One region of the Tritonibacter mobilis F1926 genome, then DNA from elsewhere that is predicted to be linked to it. Evidence: riboswitches for the same ligand, from Rfam matches in the RefSeq annotation. Region 1 holds a riboswitch; each other region holds the start of a gene.
The links. A riboswitch is a leader RNA that binds a small molecule or an ion and turns the genes downstream of it on or off. The one in region 1 is predicted to bind cobalamin.
Positions count from the first base shown of each region.

Region 2: linked by a shared signal. The riboswitch ahead of K529_RS18275 (hypothetical protein) and the one ahead of K529_RS02820 (DUF1636 family protein) in region 1 are both predicted to bind cobalamin.
Region 3: linked by a shared signal. The riboswitch ahead of K529_RS13170 (ABC transporter substrate-binding protein) and the one ahead of K529_RS02820 (DUF1636 family protein) in region 1 are both predicted to bind cobalamin.

Region 1 covers NZ_CP015230.1:596,744-603,730, forward strand. The annotation lists gene cobN (cobaltochelatase subunit CobN) at 1-778, opposite strand, end outside; gene cobW (cobalamin biosynthesis protein CobW) at 907-1,941, opposite strand; gene K529_RS02820 (DUF1636 family protein) at 1,961-2,440, opposite strand; cobalamin riboswitch at 2,540-2,776, opposite strand; gene cobO (cob(I)yrinic acid a,c-diamide adenosyltransferase) at 2,801-3,475, shown strand; gene glpD (glycerol-3-phosphate dehydrogenase) at 3,588-5,168, opposite strand; gene K529_RS02835 (DeoR/GlpR family DNA-binding transcription regulator) at 5,161-5,955, opposite strand; gene K529_RS02840 (DUF1513 domain-containing protein) at 6,181-6,987, opposite strand, start outside.
Region 2 covers NZ_CP015231.1:583,948-590,934, reverse strand. The annotation lists gene K529_RS18285 (DNA polymerase III subunit gamma/tau) at 1-1,027, opposite strand, end outside; gene K529_RS18280 (protein-tyrosine phosphatase family protein) at 1,256-1,786, shown strand; gene K529_RS18275 (hypothetical protein) at 1,807-2,199, opposite strand; cobalamin riboswitch at 2,333-2,566, opposite strand; RNA gene ffs (signal recognition particle sRNA small type) at 2,698-2,796, opposite strand; gene K529_RS18265 (5'-nucleotidase C-terminal domain-containing protein) at 3,020-4,915, opposite strand; gene nudC (NAD(+) diphosphatase) at 5,180-6,163, shown strand; gene K529_RS18255 (SRPBCC family protein) at 6,236-6,703, shown strand; gene K529_RS18250 (putative bifunctional diguanylate cyclase/phosphodiesterase) at 6,937-6,987, shown strand, end outside.
Region 3 covers NZ_CP015230.1:2,787,504-2,794,490, forward strand. The annotation lists gene K529_RS13145 (aspartate aminotransferase family protein) at 1-340, opposite strand, end outside; gene K529_RS13150 (NAD-dependent succinate-semialdehyde dehydrogenase) at 403-1,878, opposite strand; gene K529_RS13155 (Lrp/AsnC family transcriptional regulator) at 1,963-2,442, opposite strand; gene doeB (N(2)-acetyl-L-2,4-diaminobutanoate deacetylase DoeB) at 2,444-3,436, opposite strand; gene K529_RS13165 (GlxA family transcriptional regulator) at 3,580-4,599, opposite strand; cobalamin riboswitch at 4,801-4,992, shown strand; gene K529_RS13170 (ABC transporter substrate-binding protein) at 5,164-6,171, shown strand; gene K529_RS13175 (FecCD family ABC transporter permease) at 6,171-6,987, shown strand, end outside.

The DNA of each region.
Region 1 (6,987 bases):
TGATGAGTGCGGCGGGGCTCAGGGCGGGCAGTTCTGCGCGCAGCCAGTCGACCGCGTCGGGGACCTTGAGGCTCGGCGCGAAGACCCCATAGGCGGCATACCCGCGCGCGCGCAGGCTATGGATTATTGCATCCACAGGGGCGGTGTCGGCAGACGTCAGATAAGAGCGATAGAAACTGACCAGCACCAAGGGCTTGTCGATCTCGGGCAGGGCATCCAGCGCGCCCCGGTCGGGGTCGTAGAACCCGAAATCCGGCACGGTTTTCTTGCCGATCACCGGGCTGGCATAAAGGCCAGAGGCCAGCGCCAGTTGCGCCAGTGCCGCCTGCGCGGCGACAGCACCGCCCGCATCGCACAGCGCCTGAAGGCGGCGCAGGGTGGAAACCGGCAGGGTGGACAGCTCATCAAGGCGCGGATCTTCCTGACCGTCGGCGGGCAGGATCGCCAGCGCAATGCCCTTGCGCCGTGCCAGATCCTGAAGCGTGGCCAAACCATAGGACCAATAGCTCTCGCCACCGATCAGCCGGACCAAGACACCCTTTGCGCCCTCTAAGGTCTGTTCGGCGTAGACATCGACCGAGAGCGGGTGTTTGAGCGCCACCAGATTGGCAAGCCGAGTGGAGGGGAGTTTGCCGTCCGCGCGATGCCAGCCCGCCGCGAATGCGCCGAGATCGCTGTCGGAAAAGGACAGCACCACCAGATCGCCGGGGGTCTGCCCGACGTCATAGGGGGTGTCTGTTTCTCCGAGCCCGTGGCTTTCGCGGAAGACGACGTGCATGAGGTTGGTCCGCTTCGTTCAAATCGGAGAGGGCAGCGTCTGACCCCGGGTGGGTGCGAAGCGCCCTCCCGGGGGGGAGGGTCGGGCGGGACCTCACGGCGAGAGGTCAGCGCCCTTGGTGTTGAAACTCAGGCCCCGAGGTCGGCGTGGATGCCTGCTGTGTCGATGTTATCATGCTCGGCGATCACCACCAGCTGGGTCTTGCGCGGCTGCGCGCCCCAGGGTTGGTCGTATTGCGCGCGCAGACGTTCACCCACCGCTTGTACGAGCATTCGCATTGGTTTTCCTTCCACGGCCACATAGCCCTTCACCCGCAGGATGTTGCGGGCGCGGGCCATCTCGATGATCCGTTTTTGCAGGTCTTCGGGATCGGAGACTTCGCCCATTTCGACCACGATGGACTCAAAATCGTCATGTTCATGATCGTGGTGGCCGTCATGGTGGCTTGGGCGCGCGTCGAGGTCGTCTTCGGCGGCAGCGCCCAGACCCAGGATCACGCGGGGATCGATCACCCCTTCGGTCATTGGCAGGATCGGCAGCTTGCGCGGGGCCTCGGCTTCGATCACCGCGCGGGCCTTCTCGACGCCCGCCTCGCCGGCCAGATCCGCCTTGGACAACAGCACGATATCGGCGCAGGAGATCTGGTCCTCGAAGACCTCGGACAGCGGTGTTTCGTGATCAAGGCTCTCGTCCGCCTCGCGCTGGGCCTGCACGGCGTCCAGGTCGGGGGCGAACTGGCCCTTGGCGACGGCCTCGGCATCGGCCAGGGCGATCACCCCGTCGACGGTGATGCGCGAGCGGATGGCGGGCCAGTCAAAGGCTTTGAGGAGCGGTTTCGGTAGCGCCAGACCGGAGGTCTCAATGACGATATGCTCGGGCGGCTCGGGCAGCGCCATCAGGCTCTCGATGGTGGGGATGAAATCATCGGCCACGGTGCAGCAGATGCAGCCATTGGCGAGTTCCATGATGTTTTCCGCCGGGCAATTGTCATCGGCACAGGATTTCAGGATGTCGCCATCAACACCGGCGGTGCCAAACTCATTCACCACCACCGCGAGGCGCTTGCCCTGCGGGTTCTGCATCAGGTGACGGATCAGAGTGGTTTTGCCAGCCCCCAGAAAGCCGGTGATGACGGTGACGGGGATCTTGTTCAATGTGGTCATGTGAAATGGGCCTTTCGGGTCAATCCTGCGCAAGCTCGGTGGCAGGCGTGTCTGGGGTGTCACTGGAAGAGTCGTGACGCTCGGGTGCGGGTGTCGGGGTCAGCGCAACGCTCGGCATGGAGACGGGCGGAATGCGGGCGATGGATTGTTTGCGAAACACCACCGGGCGTTCGCGCCATGGCACAAACCCATCCTCGGTCGCCGCATAAGCCGCAGCACCGGCGAGGATATCCTCAAGATGGGCATCCGGATCGAGATCACCGTAGATATAGCTCCAGCGGGCAGGGCCACCGGAGAGATGCAACGTGCAGGACCGCGAGCAGGCCGAAAGGCACTCGACCCCGCGCACGGTGACGCCTTCGGGCAGCGCGCTGCCTGCAAGACGGTCGGCAAGGATGCGGCCGGGGCGCATGGCTTCGGGATCGCTGCCGGTCTGGCGACAGGTGGTGCAGACGGTCAGGACAACCGGCTCCGGGCTCTGGCTGGGGGTCTCTCCCATGCGGCCTTTTCTCCTCCTCAGCGGCGAGGCGGGGCAGGCCAGATGGGGGCGCGTGCCACGTGTGGCAGGCCCTCAACCGGTCGCGGCACACCCCGTCCGCCGGTTTCACACACGCTGGCAGGTCTCCCGGCTTGCGGATGCCAGACCCGGGTGGGGCGCTGACGGTCGTCCCGCCTTCCCGGTGCCGCCCCTAGGGGTGCGCCAGTGGCGTCGGGAGACCTCTCCGGTCACGGTCGCGGGGGCGGCTGTGCTTGGGGCGCGCTGCGGCGTGCCTTGTCACATTCCCTCTTCGCCCGAAGGGTGTCACCTTCGGGAACCAACGAAAATCCCTTGCGCCATGGGGGCACTCTTTGTCAAGACATGGGGCCAAACAGCAGGAGCGACCCCGTGAGCGACCAGACCAACGCAAGTAGCGAAACCGACATCTCCGACGAAGAAGCGGCACGCCATGCCTCAAAGATGGCAAAGAAAAAGGCCGCCCGTGATCGGATGATGAAAACCAAAGATGGCGAAAAAGGTCTCATCATCGTTCACACCGGCCCCGGCAAGGGCAAGTCGTCCTCGGGATTCGGCATGATCATGCGCTGCATCGCCCATGGCATGCCCTCGGCGGTGGTGCAGTTCATCAAGGGCGCGTGGCAGACCGGCGAGCGCACGTTGATTGAGGAGAATTTCTCGGATCTGTGCCAGTTCTACGCGATGGGCGAGGGGTTTACGTGGGAAACGCAAGATAAGGCCCGCGATATTGCGGCAGCCCGCGCGGGCTGGGAAAAGGCCAAGGAGATGATCCTCGATGAGAAGAACACCATGGTGCTACTCGATGAGATCAACATCGCGCTGCGCTATGAGTATCTGGATTTGCAGGAGGTTCTGGAGTTCCTCGTCGAGCATAAGCCGCCGATGACCCATGTGGTGCTGACCGGGCGCAACGCGAAGGAAGAACTGATCGAGATCGCCGATCTTGTGACCGAGATGGCGCAGGTGAAGCACCCGTTCCGGGCTGGCATCAAGGCTCAGAAAGGCGTGGAGTTCTGAAACCTCAGCGTGTGTCGTGAGCGGGGATGCGAGGCGCTGCCTCGCGCTCCGGGATATTTTGAGTTAGAAGAGGGAGGGGCGTTGTGCCCCTCTCTTTTGTCAGTCTGTTTTGTTAGTCGGTGACGCGGGATTTGATATAAGCGTCGACCGCAGTGCGCGCATCAGGGTCCAAACGCAGGCCGAGTTTTGTGCGCCGCCACAGGAAATCCTCGCCCGTGCGCACCCATTCTCGGGCAATCGCCCAGTCAAGTTCGCGGGCCGTGATGGTCGCGCCGAAGCTCTGGCCCAGATCGCTCTGCGCCTTGGCGTCGCCCAGAATGGCCCAGGCCTCGGTGCCATAGGCGCGGATCAGGCGGCGGGTGGCGTAGGCCGACAGGAAGGGATACTCGCGCGCCAATTTTTCGCGCAAGCGGGCGACATCTTCGACCGGGAAATCGCCGCCGGGCAGGGGCACACCTGCGGTCCACTCCGACGGCAGGCTTGGGAAGACCTCGTTGATTCTATCCAGCGCCGCCTCGGCAAGTTTGCGGTAGGTGGTGATCTTGCCGCCAAACACATTGAGGAGCGGGGCCTGTGTCTTGTCGAGCGTCAGCACATATTCGCGTGTCGCGGCAGAGGCGGAGCTGGCGCCGTCATCATAAAGGGGCCGCACGCCGGAATAGGTCCAGACGATCTGGTCGCGTGTCACGGGTGTGTCAAAATAGTTCGACGCGAATTTGACCAGATAGTCCTGCTCTTCCTCGGTGCAGATGGGTTTGGTCTCGGGATCGGGGTGATCAGCGTCGGTGGTGCCGATGAGGGTGAAATCCTCCTCATAGGGAATGGCAAAGATGATGCGCCCGTCCTGCCCTTGGAAGAAATAGCAGCGCCCGTGGTCGTAGAGTTTTGGTACCACGATATGGCTGCCGCGCACGAGGCGCACGTTTTCGCGGCTGTTTTGGCCGAGCTTCTGGCGCAGCACATCGGCCACCCATGGACCACCTGCGTTCACCAGCATTTTTGCGCGGCGGGTGGTTTCTGCACCGGTGGCCAGATCCTTCAGGTGGATTTCCCAGTGATCCGCGTGGCGGGTGGCATTCACAACCTCGGTGCGGGTCATGATCTCGGCGCCGCGGGCCTCGGCGTCGCGGGCGTTCAGCACCACGAGGCGGGCGTCTTCGACCCAGCAGTCGGAATATTCAAACGCCTTTTTGAATTTGGAGTTCAGGGGCTTGCCTGCCTCATCCGTGGTCAGGTCCACGGTTGCAGTGCCGGGCAGAATGCCGCGTTTGCCGAGTGTGTCGTACATGAAAAGACCCAGCCGGATCAGCCACGCCGGGCGGCGGCCTTTCATCCATGGCATGAAGGTGGTCAGCAGTTTGGAGGTCGGCGTTGTGTTGTCGAACCGCATGTCCTTGTGGAAGGGCAGCACGAAGCGCATCGGCCATGAGATATGCGGCATGGCGCGCAGCAGCACCTCGCGTTCGATCAGGGCCTCGCGCACCAGACGGAATTCGAAATATTCCAGATAGCGCAGGCCGCCGTGGAACAGTTTGGTCGAGGCCGAGGAGGTGGCGGAGGCGAGGTCGTTCATTTCGGCCAATGTCACGGAGAGGCCGCGACCGGCGGCGTCGCGGGCAATGCCGCAGCCGTTGATGCCGCCGCCGATGATGAACAGATCGGTGATGTCGGAGGTCTTGGGCGTATCAGTCATTTTCGCTGCTTTCGGTTTCGGGGCCGCCGTCTGCGATCAGGATTTGGGTGCCGGACGCGGCTGCGGCCTCGGCAAAATCTGCTGGAACAGGGCGGTCAGTGATGACAAAATCCAGTTCCGCGAGGGCGCAGATGCGCACGGGGGCGGAGCGGTCGAATTTGCTGCCGTCGCACATCAGGATGCGCGTGCGGGCATTTCTGAGGATGGCGCGGGCGACGGAGACTTCGCGGGCGTCGTGGTCGAGGATCGCGCCGTCTGCGTCCATGGCGGAGGCACCGATGACGGCGTAGTCGACCTTGTAACGGTTGATGAATTCCACCGCCTCTTCGCCGACAATCGCGCCGTCGCTTTGGCGGATGGTGCCACCCACAAGGATCAGATCACGCGCCTCCATACCCATCATCATATTGATAATGTTGATATTGTTGGATAGGACCGTCAGCCCCTTGTGACCGGAGAGCGCACGCGCCACCTGTTCGGTTGAGGTGCCGATATTGAGCGCGATGGAGCAGTTTTCAGGGATCACATCGGAGGCCAGTGCGGCCATCGCGCGTTTGCCGCTGGCATTGAGGCTGCGGCGCTCGGCATAGCCGCGATTGGCGGCGGAGCTGATGCGCACGGCACCGCCATGGACGCGGCTCAGCTGGCCACGGGCAGACAGATCGCGCAGGTCAGTGCGCACGGTCTGCAAAGAGACACCAAAGCGGCGCGCAAGGTCTTCAACCTCGACACGATCCTGCTGTGTGAGCAGGGAGAGGATTTCGTTTTGGCGATCATTTGCATCCATGAGCTTTCCTTTTCATGGATGCATATAGAGAACGTCGCGCGTTTTGTCACGTGTGGATTTCGTTCTAGTGTGCATCGGGCGCAAAACGAAAGCCCCTCGCGCAGGTGCGGAGGGGGCGCCCGGAATTTGAATTGGGTTTTGCCCGGACAAGGGCAGGGTCACCCCGACCTCCCCCACGGGAGGGGGCTTCACCCCGACCCGAGGTCGGGGCCGCCCTTCGTGCCCTCAGGTGAGTGGGATCAGGTGATTGTCCCAGGCCAGCGGCGCGGTGGCGAGGTGTTCAACCTCTGTGCCGATCCGCGCCACGGCACCCGTTCCGGTGCTGGCGAGGAAACCTTCGCGCAGGGTCGCAAGGCCGCAGACATCCAGGAGAGCATGTTCGGCCAGCAAAGCACCGCTGGCGCAGTCCATCACCTGCACCACACCACCCCGGGGTGAGGTCACGGCGATCTGCGTCTCATCGCCAGAAAACGCGATGGAGCCGCCATAGCCATTGAGGTTGCGCAAGCGCGGGTCGTCCGCTGCCATCAGGCGCGGCGCGTCGCCGGGGTGATGCAGGCCTACGATGGGCACGTCTGCGCCCAGATCGCCCTGCCATTGCATGGCAAACCCCACGGTGCCATCGCTGCGCACGGCGATATGGCGGATGGAGTTTTTATGCAGGTCCGAGGGCAGTTCCATCTGCTCCTGTATCTCGCCCGACAGGCTCAGATAGCTGAGGTTTGGGCGCATAAAGGGGATGTTGAGCTTGGCGCGGCCAGTGTCCGGGTGAGTCTCGATGCCACCATTGGCCACCACAAGACCGGGGGCGTCGCGGCGCAAAAGCATCTCATGCGGGCCGATACCGCCGGAGGGAAACTGGCCGATGCGGCGATAGTCGCGGGCGTTCCAGACGCCAATCATGCCTTCGCCGCTCTCGAAGGCATTCTCGGTCGTATACATCACCTCGCCTTCGGGGGAGAACACGCCATGACCGTAGAAGTGATGCCCCTCCGGTGGCTCCAGCCGCGCCAGTTGCGCGCCGCTGCGGCA
Region 2 (6,987 bases), on a different replicon from region 1:
TCGGCAGGCGGCTGGCCATATCCTGTCCACGGGCCCGCTCATCCGGGCTGATGGTCGGATCTTCTGCCGCATCGGGGGTGATCTTTACCACCGACACCCAATGGGTGATCTCGGCCAGATCGCGCAGCACCGCCATCGGGTCCGCGCCCTCGGCATATTGACCGGACAGCTCCGTCAGGGCCGCCGCCGCATCGCCGCGCAGGATCATATCCATCAGATCCAGCACCCGGCCCCGGTCCGCAAGACCGAGCATCGCGCGCACCTGATCCGCTGTGGTCTCCCCCGCACCATGGCTGATTGCCTGATCCAGCAGTGAGGTCGCATCCCGTGCGGAACCTTCTGCCGCGCGGGTAATCAGCGCCAGCGCATCTTCGGCGATCTCGGCTTTCTCATTGGTGGCGATCCGGCGCAGCAGATCGATCATCACCTCCGGCTCGATCCGGCGCAAGTCAAACCGCTGACAGCGCGACAGCACCGTCACCGGCACCTTGCGGATTTCGGTGGTGGCAAAGATGAATTTCACATGCGCCGGTGGCTCTTCAAGCGTCTTCAACAGCGCGTTGAAAGCAGAGGTTGACAGCATGTGGACCTCATCAATGATGTAGATCTTGTAGCGGGCCGAAGCCGCGCGATAGGCCACACTGTCGATGATCTCGCGGATGTCACCCACACCGGTGCGCGAAGCGGCATCCATCTCCATCACATCCACATGGCGACCTTCCATGATCGCCACGCAATGTTCGCATTTGCCGCAGGGCTCCGTGGTCGGGCCGCCCTGACCGTCCTCCCCGATGCAGTTCATGCCCTTGGCGATGATCCGCGCGGTGGTGGTTTTACCGGTGCCGCGAATACCTGTCATAATGAAGGCCTGCGCGATGCGATCTGCGGCAAAGGCGTTCTTCAGCGTGCGCACCATCGCGTCCTGACCGACCAGATCGGCAAAGGTCTCGGGCCGATACTTGCGTGCCAGAACCTGATATTGTCCGCTTTGCGGTGCGCTGGAGGTCTCGGGGCTGTGCTCGCTCATGAGGGCCTTTCGGATGGTCTTTGAGGGCGCGCCGCTGGATTCGCGAGCCACGCCAATGATCCTGTGCAAACTAAGCGCCGCTGTCCGCTTCGTCCACCGCTGTTGCACGGGAACCCGGCAGAATGGGGGAGGTGACAGAAAAGGCTACCTGTCTGAGACTTGGCGGGGTTAAGATAGCGTGAAGGTATCGCGGAAATTACGCCGCGCCTCCCGGGGGGGGGAGAGTAAATGGTGAGTGCTACGAATATGCAGCCGCAGTCGGCTGTGCAGACCCTATCGCTTCACGCGCTGTCGTTTGGGGACGGTATATTGGCGCTGAGCCGCGCGCCCGGCGCTGGGGGGGATTACGCGGGTGATTTGCGTTTGATTCGTGAATGGCGCCCGTCGATGGTGATTTCGATGACCACGCGGGTGGAGCATGTGATTCTCGGTGTTGAGAACCTGGGCACGGATATACAGGGCCTCGGCAGCCGCTGGTTCCATATGCCGGTCGAGGATTATCAAATCCCCACCGCAGAGATGGACGAACACTGGCAACACATCAGCACGATGGCCCGTCAGGCCATGTCCGGTGGTGGCCGGGTTCTGGTCCACTGCCGGGGAGGCTGCGGTCGATCCGGCATGGCGGTGCTGCGGTTGATGATCGAAAGCGGCGAGTCTGCCGAGGCAGCGCTCAGCCGCCTCAGAACTCTGCGGCCCTGCGCCGTCGAGACAGACGCACAAATGGCGTGGGCCTTTGGCAGAAGGTCCCCGACCTGAACTGAAGGCTGCGCTGAGCGTCAGACCTCAGCGCGCTGATCCCGATAGCTGCGCACAGGTCGCGCCTCGCCAAAGGCGCGCGGAATCTCTGATACACATGTGCTGCTCATCGTGTTGGCATCACTGGACAACATCGCATCGGCGAACCGATCCAGCGTTTCGGTCTTGGTCGATGAGGTTACGTCACAGAACACTCGAATGCGGCTGTGGTTGGCGGCAAAACGCGCAGGGCAGGCTTTCTCGCATCCATCTAGGCGGCTTTCTCCACTGATTTCAAAATCTTCCTGTGTCAGTGGGCGCGCGCTATCGAGCGCCTGTGCCAAGGCTTTCAGCATCCGTTGTGCGGCCGGGCAGGGGCGCCCCAGATGCATACATGTGGTCGACACAAATTCATGTGATCGCTGTTGGTCCATTCTCTGCGTGCCCTCCGCACCAAGATAGTTGTGACGGGGGCAAGATGAGAGACTTCGGGCGAGACATTGCCCCTCAATGGTGGGCAAGAGAGATCAGCCGTCAGACCTCCTCCAGGACACCCCGCCCGGTTTCAGGTTCGTATCATTGATGGCAGGTCTCCTGACTTGCGGGTCATCGCGTACCGGCCCTTCCCGATCCCATCGGCCAATGTGGCCGTGACGGATCAGTGGTCTTGCCGGGGTACTCGCCGCCTACAGTTGCGGGGGCAGTCACGGACTTGGCGGGGCATATGCCCGAACCTCACCGTATTCCCTCTTCATTCCGTCCTCGGATAGAGAAACGAAAACCATCTCAAGAAGAGGTAGCGAGCGCGCTGCCGACTCGTCAACAAAGATCTTGCTGCACGTGCAAAATCACCCCTGCGGTTCGATTGTGTTTTGGAGGTGTGGGTAAACGCCTAGAGACAAAAAAACCCGCCAGAGGCGGGGCTTTTTATAAAGTGAGAGGTTGGACATCGACCCAAGCGGGGCTCGTTGTGGCTGCTTCCTTCCGGACCTGACCAGGTTGGCGAGGCGCTTGCCCGCGCCAACCCCTCGAATCCCGATATAGGGAAGTGACGATACAATGACAACCCGCAGCCTGGGCGATTTCCTGACCCTATGCGCGTGTGAAGGAAGGCAGAGGTCTACCGTGAAGGTGTAGTTGAGGCGGTGGGTGCAATCCAAAAGGTTGCCTTGGCATCCTCGACATCGCAATGGCTGAGGTACTCGGCGCTTATCACGACGCCCTTTGATGATGCGCAGCTCTAAATGGTGCCACTCAGAGCTGCAGCTTCAACGCCACAAAGCCTGTATCCAGTTCGGTCGCGCTTTGGGCGACGTCATCAGGCAATTCATGCAGGTGGCGGTGCACGCCGGGGCCTGTGACGGCAATCGCCTCCACGCCGAGGTTCGGACGGATGCGCCACGGATAGGGTGCCGCTGCCAATGGATCTGCCGCTAGGGTCGACGTCACATAGGCCCCGACAGTGTCGCGGATCATCTGAGGTGGCAGCGAGAGAGCCTGCGCCTGATCAAGCATACGAAAGTTGCCGCCTCCGCTGCTGCGGTAGCTGTTGAAGGCAACTGCGAACCTCTGGGCAGGTTGCAAAGGGTGCCCGTGCCAGCGCAGATTTCTGATACGGCTTGCCGCGTCGTTTAAGAGGCGTCCATCGGCATCAAAACGTGCCGTTGCTGTCGGGTCGATTTCATACTCCAGGCCGAAGATCACATCGAAGTTGTGTCCGGCCCGCGCAGGATTTGCCAGCAGGCGGTCAGGAGCATTGGGCTCCAACTGATTAAACAGCCCTGCCGACATGTCCAACCAGTCCCGCAGTTGCTGTGCGTCAACGATAATGCAGCGCAATTCGTTTGGATAAATGTAGATGTCGGCCACATGGCGGCGCGAAATCTCTCCTGCGGGCACATCGGTGTAATTGAGCGGCCCCGCGCGCCCACCAAATTTAGCCGGTGCGACTGCCGACAAAAGCGGCAGGTCGGCGAATTCTGATTTTGCAAGGGTCGGGCGAACAGCAGCGGCCTGCGCCGCGGCGGTGAGAGCGAGTGCGCGATCCTCGCCAAAATAGGTAAAATAGGAGTGGTGTGGCTGTGCGAGCGTGCCAACATTTGTGGCCATATCGGCGCGGGTGCGCTGATGAATGTCGCTCAGGGCGTTAACCAGTTCTGGTGCCTCCGGGACCACTGGCACGAGACCATCGCGGGTCTGATGTGCAACCGGGCGCAGGGCGCAATCTCCCTGCGTGACACGCCAGCCTTGCGGGGTGCGGACCAGGTCGAGGTCGATCACCCCGAGATGTGAGCCACTGGAGCCAGGCATCACCACCGGAACACCCAGCCCGGCATCCTCACCATCGGGCGCCGGCAGCAACAAATGGGTATGTCCGCTCACAGCTGCATCAAGACCGGGCAAGTGCGACAAAGGTCTGAGCGCGTTTTCCATCCCCGCGACTTGGTCAGTCGGGCCCAGCCCGGTATGTGCCAATGCGATCACCACATCGGCCCCCGCATTGCGCAGATCCGCAATCGCGGCGCGTGCGCTGCTGAGGATATCGTCGACACGCAGACGCCCCTCCAGATGATCGGCATCCCAGAGCATGGTTTGCGGCGGCAACACCGACAACAGCCCGATCTTTACATCCGGCGCATCTGCGGGTGCACAAGGCATACGCCTGCGCAGTATCAGGGTTTTGTGAACAGGCAGCGCATGGGCGTCGGCAAGGGGTGTAATATTGCTGCAAACCGCCGGGCAGGGCAGCGCAGAGAGCGCCCGGGCAAGGACAGGAAGGCCGAAATTGAACTCATGGTTGCCAAGACCGACGGCATCATAGCCCAAGACGTCAAAGGCACGGATCGATGCAGGGGTGGCGTCTGGATCAGCGGCGTCAGTTTCGGCAAGCGGTGAGCCCTGCAACCAGTCGCCATTGTCGACCAGCAGCGTAATCGCACCGGACTCTGTGGCCTCTTTGCGGGCCGCGCCAATCAGGCTTGCAGTGCGGCTCAGGCCAATTCCGGGATGCTCTTGATCGGTGTAATAGTTGTAGCTGAGCAAATGGCTATGGACATCCGAGGTGGCCAGCACGCGCAATCGCCCCGATACTTCTGATCGGTCGCTAGCACCCTCATCTGTCCCCGTGGCGCCTTGGTCGTCTTCGGTCATTCTATGCCATTCATCGTCGCTCGTGGGCACCGCTCCGTGATTGTCTTGCGTCCGGTGCTTCTCTCATTCGTTAACAAGTAGAAGAACAGAGACAGGGGGGCGTGCGGAACCCTAACGAGAGGCTTTTTTCGAGTTTTTGAAAAGCGTGGCATTTTTGCTTGTGTCACACATGGGAATGCGGCATCGCCTGTCTGCAATGATGAAACGTCATCCCCTTTTGCGGACGGTGGCTGGCAGCAACGCATTTCAAAAAGCGAGACAGTCATGAAGCGAGCGGAGCAAGTAACCTTTGGCGGCAGCGGATTGGATCGCGCGGCGTATTTGCGCACAGAGACCGCGACATTAGATCAGCTCTGGTGTTCGGCAGAAGTGCAAATCGTGCTTTTGTGGCGCGGCAAGCCCTTATGCGTTTGCAAGCCCGGTCACTCTGACGCCGATGGGCTGGCCTATCTGCAAAGCGATCATGCCCTTGTGGCGGGGCGACGTCATGATGCGCTTTTTCTGGGACGAAATGCGCAAGGGGCAGGTTACTTTGCCGTGAGCCTCGACGACTGGGAGCCTGAAGATCTGGATGCTTCCAGCCTTAACAGCTTTCTTGATCCAAGCGAGCAGCGTCACCCGGATTTGCCCGAGGTCTATGCATTTATGGAGTTGCGCCGGGTGATGACGCATCTTTCGGCGCGTGAGGCAGAACTTGCGGCGACCGCAAAGGCGATGCTGGGCTGGCACGCAAGCCATGGATTTTGCGCCTGTTGCGGTCATGCCAGCAATGTTGAGCAGGCCGGATGGCAGCGTCGCTGCCCAAGCTGCAATGCCCCGCATTTTCCACGGACCGACCCAGTTGTGATCATGCTGATCACCCGTGGCGATCGCGTGTTGTTGGGGCGGTCACCGGGGTGGCCGGAGGGTATGTACTCGCTGCTCGCGGGTTTTGTGGAGCCGGGAGAAACCCTCGAAGCAGCGGTGCGCCGCGAAGTTTATGAGGAAACCGGAGTGAAGGTGGGCGAGGTCGACTATTTGGCCAGCCAGCCGTGGGCCTTCCCTATGTCGTTGATGTTTGGCTGTTATGGTGTTGCAGTCAGCGAGGAAATCACCCTTGATCCGCAAGAGATCGAAGAGGCATTCTGGGTGACACGCCAAGAGGTGATGGACGCCATTGCAGGCAATCACCCAAAGGTGCGCGCCCCGCGCAAAGGGGCAATAGCGGGGTTTCTTTTGGAAAACTGGGTTGCAGATACACTTGAGTAACCAACATAGTTTATCAACATGCCATAGCCCGCGGTGAAATGATGTTTTGCCGTTCCAACGACAGGTCCTGATATGCACTTCGAAACCAAAGAAGATACCGATAGCCCCATCGCAGAGGCGTTTGCGGCCGTCACGGACTTTGAAAGCTTTGAGCGGTCGGCCATCCGGCGAGGTGTTGAGGTGCATCGCAATGGGGACAGCTCCACCGCGCCAGAAGATCTGACGTGGGATGTCGTCTTTATGTTTCGCGGATCAGAGCGGAAGATGCGGCTGGAAATTCTGGAATACGATGCCCCCAATGTGGTGGTCTTTTCCGCAACCGGCAGTGGCATGATGGGTGAGCTGCGCGTCGATCTGATGGCATTGTCGTCGCAACGCACACGGATGACGGTGCGTTTGGACCTGCGGCCCAAAACACTGGCGGCGCGCCTGCTGGTGCAATCGCTGAAATTGGCACGCAACAAGCTAAACCGTAAATTCCGCAAACGTGTTGCCGAATTTGCGCTGCTGATTGAAGAACGCCAAACTCAAATCGCCTGATCATCAAGTTTTCGTGAAATATTACATCGAGCGGCGACAGCCGTTTTTTGGTTACTCCTTTGTTTTTAAAAGAATTTACCCTGTGAGCGGGGTGCGACTTGCGATCGTGCTGCGACTGCAAAAAAGGTTCATTTGAAAGTACTTTTTACGCTGGCAGCATTTGGAATTTTGAAAGTTGTTAATCGCCTTGTGGCACCGTCGTAACAAGAACGGCACGACCCGAGGAATAACGAATGTACCGCTTGCTGGACTGTATTACACAGGAACACCATTTTGGACTTGTT
Region 3 (6,987 bases), 1.1 Mb from region 1:
AGACCTTTGACATATTCTTGGGCGCGCGATCCAGGATCATCTTCGCCAGCGTGATAGACGCCTCGGTACCGTGGCCCACGTAAGAATGATAATAGGCCAGCTCGCGCGCCTGATCGGCGATCGCCTCGGCAATCTCCTGACGGCCATAGCCGACGTTGACGCAGTAAAGCCCGGCGAATGCGTCCAACAGCTTGGTGCCGTCGCGGTCCTCGATAAAGACGCCGGAGGCGGTCTTGATCACCCGGTTTGCGCTCTCACCGCGCGCGTGCTGCGCCAGATGGGTCGAGGGGTGAAAGAAGTTGTCGCGGTCCCATTGGTCCAGTTGATCGTTCTTCAGCATTTCATGTCCTTCCTATTTCCGTGCTCCACCCGCGGGGTGGAAAATCTCGTATCATTCGAGGGTTACGCCCAGTCGCGGCAGACGTATTTGACCTCGGTAAATTCTTCCATGCCCAGCCGTGCGCCCTCGCGCCCCATGCCGGACTGTTTGGTGCCGCCAAAGGGGATCGGCGCGCCGGTGACTTTGGTGCGGTTGACCGCCACCATGCCAAACTGCAACGCGCGGCTCAGGCGATAGATCCGGCGCGGGTCATGACTGTGCACATAGGCAACGAGGCCATATTCGCTGTCATTGGCACGCTGGATCACCTCATCCTCGGTGTCAAACGGCGTGATCGGCGCCACCGGGCCAAAGGTCTCCTCGTGCAGAATGGCCGCATCTGCGGGCACATCGGTCAACACGGTGGGTTCATAAAACAGCGGCCCCAGCGCGTGGCGTTTGCCACCACAGGCGAGGGTCGCCCCCTTTTCCAGCGCGTCGGCCACGTGTTGTTCCTGTTTTTGCACCGCTTTTTCGTTCATCAGGGGACCGATGTCGGGATCATCAATCCCCTTGCCCACGGTCAGCGCCTGCGTCGCTGCAACAAAGCGGGTGCAGAACTCGTCATAGATGGCGCGTTCAACAAAGATGCGGTTGGCCCCGAGGCAATCCTGCCCGGAGGTGGCAAATTTTGCCTTCATGGTCTCAGCCACCGCGCGGTCAAGATCGCAGTTCTTAAAGACAATCACCGGGGCATGACCGCCCAGTTCCATCACCAGCCGTTTCACCGTCTCGGCGGACTGGCGATAGAGCAGCTTGCCCACCTCGGTCGAGCCGGTGAACGACAAGGCCCGCACGCGGGTGTCCCGTGTCCATGGCTCAACCACCACCGGGGCCTTGCCCGTAACCACGTTGAATACGCCCTTGGGGATGCCCGCGCGTTCGGCAAGCTCGGCCAACGCCAGCGCGCTGAAAGGTGTTTCACCAGAAGGATGCGCCACAACAGTGCAGCCTGCCGCCAGCGCGGCTGCGGCCTTGCGGGTCAGCATCGCGGACGGAAAGTTCCACGGCGTGATCAATGCGGCCACGCCCACAGGCTCGCGCCACAGTTCCACCTCGGCATCGGGCAAATGGCTGGTGACACCCTCGATATTGGGGCGTTTGGATTCCTCGGCATAGAATTCGACAAAGGCCGCGCCATAATCGATCTCGCCGCGTGCCTCAGAGAGGGGCTTGCCCTGCTCCAGCACCATCAGGCGGGCGAGGTCTTCTTTGTGTTCGATCATCAATTCAAACCAGCGACGCAGGATGGCGCAACGGTCCTGCGGCAGCATCAATGCCCAACTGGCAAATGCGGCATGCGCCGCATCCACCGCGGCAGAGGAATCCTCTGCCGTCATCGCGGTCACATCACCGATGAAATCCCCGGTGGCCGGGTCATGAACCGCGACAACCTCGCCATTGGATGAGGCACACCATTTCCCATTTATGTAGGAAAACGAGCGCACTAGCGATTTGTCACTGATCTCCGCACGCGCGGACAGGGCCGATAACGACATGTCTGCTCCTCCTGAAAGTCTCAGGAAGAGTGTGCAGGGTGTTTTCAGAAGATGTGACTGAAGTTTGCCGGGTGGGCAGAGGATTCAACTGCCCTGCAGCAGGATTTCGAGAGGCGGCACGCCCGCGCCCTTTACGGGTTTGGTCACAATATAGGTGAAATAGCGGCTAAGACCGATGCGCGCATCAAGCATCGCGTCGATCAGCCGCTGGTAGGCATCGATATCGCAGGTAACGATCTGCAACAGATAATCAAAGCCACCGCCCAGCGCCCAGCAGGCAACCACCTCATCATAGCGCTGCATGGCGGCCTCAAAGGACTGAAAGCTTGCCGCCGTGTGATCCGCAAGCTCGGCCGCCACAAAGACGGTGACGTGCGGTGCGATTTTCTTGAGGTTGATGCGGGCGTTATAGCCTTCGATCAGCCCGGCCTTTTCCAGCTTCTTCAGGCGTTCCCAGCAAGGCGTGGGCGACAGGCCCACCTGATCGGCCAGTGCTGCCTTGGTGATGCGGCCATCGCGGGACAGAATGCGGAGGATATCGAGGTCGCGCTGATCCAGATGCATGTCAGCCCTCGACCACACCGATCACGGCGGCGCAGTCACCGGGTTTTATCATGCCGGGGAAATGGCGGCTGATCAGCACGCCACTGCGGCGGGCGCGGTATTCCACGGGGGCCTGCCCGGTGCGGTCGGGCGACCAGACGCGGGCGACCACATCGCCCTTTTGCACATGATCGCCAAGGTCGACCATGATCTCAAAAAGACCGTCGTGCTCGCTGAACAGGAAACAATCCCCATCCGGCATATCGAGCGTCAGCGAAGGATCAATCTGCATCTCGCCCTGAAAAATTCCGAAATGGATCAACACATTGCGCAGGCCTTTCTTGGCGATGGCATTGCTGCGCGCGGTGGACATGCCGCCGCCGCCCAACTCTGTTGTAACCAGAACCTTGCCCATGTCCTCAACTGCGGTGTCGTACATGCCTTCGCTGTCGATCTCTAAAAGTTGCACGGAGTAAGGCGCGTTAAAGGCCTGCATCGCGGCGTAGCAGGCCTCCTGAAGGCCCTTGTCCTCAAGGATATGCGCTGCAGCGAAGGGCACAAAATCCAGCGTTTTGCCGCCAGAGTGAAAATCCACCGCCACATCCGCCATCGGCAGGAGGGTGCGTTGGAAATAATCGGCAATCTTTTCAGTGACCGTGCCATCGGGGCGGCCCGGAAACGCGCGGTTCAGGTTGCCCCGATCGATGGGCGAGGTGCGCGCGCTGGCGCGAAAGGCAGGATAGTTGAAATAGGGCACGATAATCAGCCGCCCGGTGACATCCTCGGCGCGGGTGGTGGCGGCAAGCTCTTGCAGCGCCACGGGGCCTTCATATTCGTCGCCGTGGTTGGCTCCGGTCAAAAGCGCGGTTTTGCCCGTGCCGTTCTGGATCACCGTGATCGGGATCATCACGGACCCCCACGCGCTGTCATCCCGGCTGTAAGGCAGCTTTAGAAACCCGTGGTGCACACCGTCCTGATCCAGTGGAATCGTCGGAGAGATCGGATTGTCTTTCATCGCCTTGTCCTTTTGCCTGTCGGGAATGGAGCACCCTTCGCCTCAATTGCGGGGCCTCTCTCTATGTCACCAATACGAAGGCTGAGCCGGAATTCAAAGCCTTGTGTGCGCTCGTGCCATTCGCGCAGGTTGTTGCGCTCTCCCTAGTCGGAGCGCAGCCCCGCCCCCGCACGGTCGCGCGCGCGCACCTGATAGGGGGTCATGTTGTACTCACGCCGATACGCACGAGAGAGCGATGTTGACGAGGCAAAGCCACTGGCAAAGGCAATCTCTGCGATGGGAAGGTTCGTGTCCGTGATGAGCTTGTTGGCCAGTTTCAGCCGCAACTGCATGTAGTGCTTGGCCGGGGTGGTGTTGAGATGCGTCAGGAACAACCGTTCCAGATGGCGCACAGAGATCCCGGCACGCTCGGCAATCTCAGCCGTGGGGAGCGGATGTTCGATGAACTCTTCCATGATGGCCATGGCACGTACCAAACGGGCCTCAAGGAGGTTGGTATTGCGGGCAGCCCCTTGGGGCTGTTCACCAGAATAGCCCCGTGCGGTGTCGATCATCAGCACGCTTGCCAGTTCGGCGCAATGTTGCGGTGCGAGGATCTGCGACAGGTAGCGCACCACCAATTCGGCACTGTAACCGCCCCCGGCAGAGGTCAGGAGACCTGCGTTATCCTCCACCAAGCGATCTGTGAGCGTTGGGTATTCTCCGGCCTCCCGCAGCGCGCGCAGATCTTGCCAATGGGTTGTGGCCGGACCCGACAAGGGCGCGGACCGACGGATATAGGCGGTTGCCGCATCTGACAGCAAAAAGGCCGGGCGACGCAGCTTTTGCATTGCACGCGCACGCGCCAGCCAGCTGCCGCCGCTGCAGTTGCGCCCGCCGATGACAAAGAGCACATCTTGCAGATATTGCAGCCCAATTGCCGGTTCCGCCCGGATCATCATTCCCGCAGTGCCCGTCACGACACCCGGACTGTCAGAGGTGATCCGCCATGAAAACCATGTGCCTGCTTCCAGCGCATTTGCGGCCTCAAACACCGCAAGGATCGAGGACAGCTCGATATGCGAAAACCCCGGCTGCACAAAAATCTCAACCGTCAATCGCGGGTTTTCACCGCTGGCGTCGGGCGGTGCGCTGGGAGTTGAGGGCGTGGGATTTGCGTTCATATTGGATCAAGACCCTACCCGGCTCGGGAGCACCTCCACAAGTCATCTCGAGCCGCTTTCTCGCAGCAATGCGTCACCGCAGGATCACGCTGGTTCAGACGCTCGCTCTGCTGGGCTGGCGACACGGCGGGATCTTTTGGGCGTGCGTTTGCCCCTGCCCGAGGGACGGTGGGAAAGGCTATTGCCGAACGCTAAGATCCTCCTTAACAATCGCGCGTCGGTTTCCATTTGGAAATAATAGGGAATCCGCCACCATTCTTTGGTGAACCGGAACTGCCCCCGCAACTGTAGGCGCGGAGCGTCGGCGAACTGCCACTGCAGCCTTGGCTGTGGGAAGGCCCGCCGACACGATGAAACGCCAGTCAGGAGACCTGCCGACATCTGTTTTGCAACTTGGCTCGGACGGGGTGTCTGAGGAGGTGTCGAATGCACGTTGTCAGCAGCAAAGTTGACGCGGATCATAGCCAGATCAAGGATACGGGCCATTGCCGTCCGGTCGGTGGTCCAGTTCTGAAGCGGCATATCCTCTCTTTCTCCGGGTCCATCACATACCGGAGTTGATCCATGTATCCGAAATTCCTTCTGGCGAGCGCTCTTTGCGCCACCGGTCTTGGCCTTGCCGCGCAGGCTGACACCACCTATCCGCTCACGCTCGAAAATTGCGGATCGGAAGTCACCTTTGACAAAGCCCCCGAAACAACGGTGACCGTTGGTCAGGCCGCAACAGAGGTTCTGTACGCGCTGGGTCTGGGCGAAAAGGTCACCGGCACTTCGGTCTGGTTCACCAAGGTGCTCCCCGAATTTGAAGAACTGAACGCCGGGGTTGAGCGTCTTGCGGACAATGATCCCAGTTTTGAGAACGTTGTTGCCAAGCGCCCCGGTCTGGTGAGCGTTCAGTATGAGTGGCATGTCGGCCCGCAGGGTATCGTTGCCACGCGCGAGCAATTCTCTGACCTTGGCATCCCGACCTACGTCCTGCCTGCCGATTGTGTGGGCAAAGACAACACCAAGGGGTCCGATGGCACCCGCCTTGAGATGTATGAAATGAGCAGCGTCTATCGCGGCATCGAAGAAATGGCGCAGATATTCAATATTCCCGAGCGCGGCACAGAGCTGGTAGCGAGCCTCAAAGCCCGCGAAACCGCCGCGATCGAGACCGCCAAGGCGCTTGATCTGACTGATAGCTCTGCGGTGTTCTGGTTCTCCTCGGCGGAGATGGACATCGACCCTTATGTCGCCGGGCAAGCTGGCGCACCCGCCTACATGATGGAGGCCCTCGGCCTGCGGAACGTCATCGAAAGCAATGAGGAATGGCCGACCGTCAGCTGGGAAACCATCGCGCGCGCCAATCCGTCGGTGATTGTGGTCGCCCGTATGGAACGCCGCCGCTTTGAGGCCGACGATGTTGAGAAAAAGCTGGAGTTCCTGCGCACCGATCCGGTTGCCAGCCAGATGGATGCGGTGAAAAATGACCGTATCGTGATCCTTGATGCCCATGCGATGGATCCCTCGATCCGCAATATCTCGGCGCTGGAAACGCTGGCCGAAGCACTGCCCGCATTGGATCAGTGATGAGCGACGCGGTACTCACCCGCCCCCTGCATCGACGTGTCACGCTGTGGGGCGTGCCGGGGATTGCCGTCTTGACGCTGGCCATTCTGGCTGGCGTCATTATTGGAGAGACGCCGCTACCTATCCCCACGGTGGCGGCGGCGCTTGCCAATAACCTGTGGGATGCAGGCTATGTAATCGATCCCATTGATGCCGGTATCATCTGGAGCTACCGGCTCCCCCGGACCTTGGTCGCGGCAGCCTGCGGCGCCGGGCTGGCGCTTTCGGGCGTGGTGCTGCAATCGCTGGTGCGCAATGCGCTGGCCGATCCTTATTTGCTTGGTGTCTCAGCCGGGGCTGGCGCCGGAGCGGTTACCGTGACTGTCTTAGGAGTCGGCGGCGGTCTCTTGGGGATCTCGACAGGTTCTTTTATCGGCGCGGCATTGGCCTTTGGTGTTGTATCATTATTGGCGCGCGCCGCCGGGGGTGGCCCCGCACAACTGGTTCTTGCCGGGATAGCCGGGTCGCAATTATTCAATGCGGTCACGTCTTTTCTGATCGCCAAGTCGGCAAATGCCGAACAGGCCCGCGGGATCATGTTCTGGCTGCTCGGGAACCTGTCTGGTGTGCGCTGGCCGGATGTGTCACTCGCGGTGCCTACAGCGGTTTTAGGGTTTTTCGTCTGCCTTTGGTTCGCCCGAGCCATGGATGCGTTTTCCTTTGGTGCGACCTCGGCGGCCGCGTTGGGCATACCGGTGCGCCGGGTGCAAATCGCCCTGATCGGAGCTGTGACACTGATGACCGCCGCCATGGTGAGCCTTGTGGGGTCCATCGGTT